DNA from 2 places in the Pseudoalteromonas sp. UCD-33C genome. Region 2 is predicted to be linked to the other one. Evidence: predicted binding sites of a transcription regulator. Region 2 holds the regulator's gene; the other holds the start of a gene.
What was found. The regulator NrdR, encoded in region 2, represses ribonucleotide reductase genes. The targets are predictions, from matches to a motif close to AAACACNANATNTNGTGTTT.
Positions count from the first base shown of each region.

Region 1: a site for NrdR is predicted at 1,968-1,987, ahead of nrdA (class 1a ribonucleoside-diphosphate reductase subunit alpha). Genes of this name have one in related genera too.

Region 1 covers NZ_LJTB01000002.1:460,664-463,880, reverse strand. The annotation lists gene nrdA (class 1a ribonucleoside-diphosphate reductase subunit alpha) at 1-1,864, opposite strand, end outside; gene AOG26_RS05385 (HAD family hydrolase) at 2,257-2,931, opposite strand; gene ubiG (bifunctional 2-polyprenyl-6-hydroxyphenol methylase/3-demethylubiquinol 3-O-methyltransferase UbiG) at 2,931-3,217, opposite strand, start outside.
Region 2 covers NZ_LJTB01000005.1:17,612-20,828, reverse strand. The annotation lists gene glyA (serine hydroxymethyltransferase) at 1-1,082, shown strand, start outside; gene nrdR (transcriptional regulator NrdR) at 1,191-1,640, shown strand; gene ribD (bifunctional diaminohydroxyphosphoribosylaminopyrimidine deaminase/5-amino-6-(5-phosphoribosylamino)uracil reductase RibD) at 1,643-2,782, shown strand; gene AOG26_RS11715 (riboflavin synthase) at 2,787-3,217, shown strand, end outside.

The DNA.
Region 1 (3,217 bases), on a different contig from region 2:
AAGGCATTAGGGCAGATAGCGTAGAGTTACGCATACCGTGCTCTTTAATGCTTTCGCGTAATGAGTCCCAATCTAAGTGAAGCGGCTCTTCACAGAACTGATCTAGGTCACGCTTGTAAGTATCTGTTGGCATAATGCCTTGAGAATACGTTGTCTCGTTAAATTTAGGACACGCACCACGTTCTTTAGCTAACTCATTTGATGCTTTCATTAGGTAATATTGAATTGCTTCAAATGTTTTGTGAGTTAGGGCATTTGCGCTGCCATCTGAGTAACGCTTACCATTTTTCGCTAAGTAGTACGCGTAGTTAATAACACCAATACCTAGCGTACGACGACCCATAGTTGCGTTTTTCGCCGCAGGAACAGGGTAGTCTTGGAAATCAAGTAAGTTATCAAGAGCACGTACTGCAAGTTCAGCAAGTTCCTCTAATTCGTCAAGTGATTCAATTGCACCTAAGTTAAACGCCGACAGCGTACAAAGTGCAATTTCACCTTCTTCATCCATTACATTGCTAAGTGGCTTAGTTGGTAATGCAATTTCTAAACATAAGTTAGATTGACGAATTGGTGCCACAGTCGAGATGAACGGGCTGTGCGTATTACAGTGGTCAACGTTTTGTAAGTAGATACGACCTGTGCTCGCACGCTCTTGTGCAAACATTGAGAATAACTCAATCGCCTTAATACGTTTTTTACGAATTGACTCGTCTTGCTCGTATTTGATGTATAGCTCATCAAACTTTGCTTGATCTTCAAAGAATGCATCGTATAGACCCGGTACATCTGAAGGGCTAAATAATGTGATGTAATCGTCTTTGATTAAACGGCTATACATTAATTTATTGAACTGCACACCGTAGTCAAGGTGACGTACACGGTTATCATCAACACCACGGTTGTTCTTAAGAACAAGTAGGTTTTCAACTTCTAAGTGCCAAAGTGGGTAGAACAACGTTGCTGCGCCGCCACGAACACCACCTTGTGAACAGCTCTTAACTGCTGTTTGGAAGTGCTTATAAAACGGAATACAACCTGTGTGGTACGCTTCGCCGTTACGAATAGGGCTACCAAGGGCACGGATGCGACCGGCATTAATACCAATACCCGCACGTTGCGAAACGTATTTAACAATCGCAGACGATGTTGCATTGATAGAATCTAGGCTATCACCACATTCAATAAGTACACATGAGCTGAACTGACGTGTAGGGGTACGTACACCTGCCATGATAGGGGTAGGTAATGAAATTTTGAATGTAGATACTGCATCATAAAAACGCTTGATGTAATCAAGGCGTGTCTCTTTTGGATAATCAGAGAATAAGCTTGCAGCCACTAAGATATATAAAAACTGTGCACTTTCGTAGATTTCACCAGTAACACGGTTTTGAACTAAATACTTACCTTCAAGTTGCTTTACAGCAGCGTAGCTGAAGTTTAAGTCACGGTTGTGATCGATGTAAGCATCTAACTCGTCAATTTCTTGCTCGGTATAATCAACAAGTAGGTGTTGATCATAACGCTTGTCTTCAACTAATTTCGTGATGTGATCGTATAAGCGTGGTGGCTCAAATTGACCGTACGCTTTTTTACGTAAATGGAATACAGCTAAGCGAGCAGCTAGGTATTGGTAATCAGGCGTATCTTTAGAGATCTGATCAGCTGCAGCTTTGATGATTGTTTCATGAATGTCATCGGTACGAATGCCGTCATAAAATTGAATATGTGATTTTAATTCAACTTGTGAGACAGACACATTCTCTAGACCTTCTGCGGCCCAAGCGATCACGCGATGGATCTTATCTAGATCAAGTGACTCTTTACGGCCGTCACGTTTGCTTACAGATAGCTGTTGGTTCATAGTTTTGCCTGTATTCCTTGGGAAATTATAGTTGTAAAGACAAAGGTATTCTTTATGTAATTATTATTATTAAACGCCAGGGTGATCTAATTGAATAACATTTAGCCACAATATCTGGTGTTGTTTAAATTGCAGATCACAAGATAGTGTGGTCTGCGCTGTTTTGCAAGGGATAGAATTGCCCCACTTTGTGGATAACTATTGGATAAACGCATTGTGTTAGTGACCATTAACCTTTGAACATTCATAGACGACGAAATTTGTAGAAATCAACAAAAGATCCAGAAAATTTACCGTTTTTAAAAATAAATTTTGACTGATTTTTTTATCATCAATGAATGCTCAAAAGTAAATCAAATCACAATATATGGTGTTTCAGTTATCAAATAACACTATATATGGTTAAAACCATCTATTGGCGTTTGCCAATTGAAATCCGCTTGCCAGCCAAGTGCAGCGTCTACACTGGGTATATAACCCCATAACGCTGTTGCGCTGTACATATTGGCCGCTTTTGCAGCTTGAATATCACGTTCAGCATCACCGATATACAAACAACGGCTCGGATCAACATCTAAGATCTCAGCAGTGTGTAATAGTGGATCCGGTGATGGTTTTGACACAGCTAATGTATCGCCACTCACAACTGCCTTTGCATCACGCAAGGAGGGAATAGCTTGCACTAAGGGCTCAGTTAAAAAGCCGGGCTTATTAGTCATAATGCCCCACTTAATATTGTTTTGCTCAAGTGCAATTAAAAGCTGTTCGATGCCATTGAAACATTTACTGTGCACAGCAATATCTTCGGCGTAGTAGTCAAGAAGCTGCTGGCGCAAGGCGAGTTGTTCAAGTTCGGGCCATTTATCCCCAAACCCTACTTCTAATAATGCATTTGCACCGTTAGACGCAGCAGGGCGATAAACATGCTCAGCAACAGGCGCCACATTGGCATCTGCTAACACGCGGTTCAATGCGCCACCTAAGTCATCTGCGGTATCGAGTAGTGTGCCATCTAAATCAAAGATAAAAGCATCAAAATCGATAGAGGGTGTTTGTACACCACTCATCAGGCTAGTTTCTCAAAGTGCAGGATGTAATTAACACTTACATCATCATTTAAGCTGTACTGCTTAGAAAACGGGTTATAGTTAAGGCCGGTACTGGCGCGTACTTTTAATCCCGCTTCTTCTGCCCATGCAATAAGCTGTGCAGGTTTGATGAACTTTTTATGGTCATGAGTACCTTCAGGGACCATCTTTAAAAGCTTTTCAGCACCGACAATAGCAAACAAATAAGCTTTTGGTGTTTTATTTAATGTTGAAAAGAATACATCGGCGCCCGGTTTAGCAAGCT
Region 2 (3,217 bases):
ACCCAGGCAAACGTTACTATGGCGGTTGTGAGCATGTTGACGTTGTTGAGCAATTAGCAATTGACCGTGCAAACGAATTATTCGGCACAGATTACGCTAACGTTCAACCACATGCGGGTTCACAAGCAAACGCAGCTGTTTTCCAAGCTCTTCTTCAGCCGCACGATACAGTACTAGGTATGAGCTTAGCTCATGGTGGTCACTTAACTCACGGCTCACACGTTAACTTTTCTGGTAAAACGTACAATGCAATTCAATACGGCCTAAACGACGAAACAGGCGAAATTGATTACGCTCAAGTTGAAGCACTTGCATTAGAGCACAAGCCAAAAATGATCATCGCTGGTTTCTCTGCATACTCAGGCGTTGTTGACTGGGCTAAATTCCGTGAAATCGCTGATAAAGTAGGTGCATACTTATTCGTAGATATGGCTCACGTTGCTGGTCTTATCGCGGCTGGTGTATACCCAAGCCCAATCCCTCACGCACACGTTGTTACAACAACAACTCACAAAACATTAGCAGGTCCTCGTGGCGGTCTAATCGTTTCTGCATGTGGAGATGAAGAGATCTACAAAAAGCTAAACAGCGCTGTTTTCCCTGGCGGTCAAGGTGGTCCTTTATGTCACATCATCGCTGCTAAAGCGGTTGCTTTCAAAGAAGCATTACAACCAGAATTCAAAGCGTACCAAGCGCAAGTTGTTAAGAACGCACAAGCAATGGTTGAAGTACTGCAAGAGCGTGGCTATAAAGTTGTTTCTGGTAAAACAGACAACCACTTATTCCTTCTTGACCTAATCGATAAAGATATCACAGGTAAAGATGCTGACGCTGCACTAGGTAACGCAAACATCACTGTAAACAAAAACTCAGTACCAAACGACCCACGTTCACCGTTTGTAACGTCTGGTCTTCGTATTGGTTCTCCGGCTATTACTCGCCGTGGCTTCAAAGAAGCTGAGTCAAAAGAGCTTGCAGGCTGGATCTGTGACGTACTAGACAACATCAACGATGAGTCTGTACAAGCAGAAGTAAAAGAGAAAGTTAAAGCTATCTGTAAAAAATTACCAGTTTACGCTTAATTACTAGTTAAACCGTAATTAAGATAACAATAGCGTTGTTTTTTGCTATTATAAAGGCCGCTTACTAAGCGGCCTTTTTTTGTTTTTTATAAACGGAAGTTGAACCCTATGCATTGCCCTTTTTGCACCGCAAAAGATACTAAAGTAATTGATTCTCGACTAGTTGGCGGTGGTCACCAAGTGAGACGTCGACGTGAATGTAACGAATGCCATGAGCGCTTTACCACCTTTGAAGGCGCTGAACTTGTGATGCCAAGAGTCATCAAGCAAGATGGTAGCCGCGAACCATTCAATGAAGACAAATTACTGAATGGCTTGCATCGCGCTTTAGAGAAACGCCCAGTGAGCACTGAGCAGGTCGATGAAGTCGTTAACATTATTAAATCTCAACTTCGTGCTACGGGTGAGCGTGAAATCTCTAGCCATTTAATTGGCGAATGCATCATGGAGTCACTAAAGAAACTCGACAAAGTAGCCTATGTGCGCTTTGCATCGGTTTATCGTTCATTTGAAGATATTCGCGAGTTTGGTGAAGAGATCGCTCGTTTAGGTGATTAATCATGTCGTTTACAGAGCTTGATACAGCTTACATGGCGCGTGCCATTGAGCTTGCTAAACAAGGTCGTTTTACTACGACGCCAAACCCGAATGTTGGCTGTGTTTTGGTTAAAGATGGCGAAATAGTCGGTGAAGGGTTTCATCAATTAGCAGGGCAGGGCCATGCTGAAGTGAATGCCTTGGCTGTAGCTGGCGACAACGCGAAAGGCGCCACTGCATATGTGACTTTAGAGCCTTGTAGTCACTATGGGCGCACTCCACCTTGTGCCGAAGGTTTAAAAGCAGCAGGTGTAAGTAAGGTCATTGCAGCTATGGTTGACCCAAACCCTGCGGTGAGTGGTCGCGGCCTACAAATTTTAGCTGACGCCGGTATTAGCGTTGCATCTGGTTTACTTGAACAACAAGCGCGCGATTTAAATAAAGGTTTTTTAAAGCGTATGGAATCTGGATTGCCATATGTGACTTGTAAAATGGCATGTAGTTTAGATGGTAAAACAGCGCTAAATAACGGCCAAAGTAAATGGATAACAGGCCCTAAGGCGCGCCAAGATGTGCAAGCATTTCGTGCGCAAAGCTGTGCTATCCTAACCGGTGCAGACACCGTTATTACTGATAATGCCAAACTTAATGTCCGTGTTGATGAGTTGCCATTTACCATGCCAACCTCGTTGCCTTTGCGCCAACCAACCCGAATCATTATTGACTCACAAAACAGGTTAACGCCTGAACTTGCGTTATTCAGCATCGAGAGCCCGGTGATAATTTTTACCACGTCGCTTGATAATCATACCAAGTGGCCTCACTTTGTTAAACACGAAGTGGTGCCAGCAAATAACAATAAAGTTGATTTATCGGCGGTTTTAAAGCGTCTTGCTGAACTACAATTTAATCATATTTGGCTCGAAGCGGGTGCAACCCTTGCAGGGGTGTTCGCAGAGCAAGATTTAATTGACGAATACATTGTTTATATTGCCCCTAAGTTAATAGGTGATATGGGCAAAAGCTTACTAAACTTTGCAGAAGTCACCATGATGAGTGATATCACTGAACTGACCTTTACTGATACAGTGATGATTGGCGATGATATTCGCTTAACAGCGATAAAAGCAAAGCAAGCCACAGACATTGAAAATAAAGAGTAGCACTATGTTTACTGGAATTATTGAAGCAACAGGTAAAATTGTTGAACTAACACAAAAGCAAGGTGATCTAGCTATTCGTATTCAAAGCCCTAATTTGGATATGAAAGACGTCAAGCTCGGTGACAGTATTGCCACCAATGGTGTGTGTTTAACGGTTGTCGCTAAACATAGCGATGGTTTTAGTGCTGACTTATCAAACGAAACAATTAGCTTAACTGGGTTTGCACATTATAAAAAAGGTCAAACAGTTAACCTCGAAAAAGCCATGCAACCGGTTTCTCGCTTAGGTGGGCACTTAGTGTCAGGGCATGTTGATGGTATTGCGACTGTCGAAAGTATTAGTCCTAATGCTCGTGCAACCGAGTACTGGTTAAGCACAGACAATGATTTAATGAAGTACATTCCGTACAAAGGTTCGGTGTGTATTGATGGCAT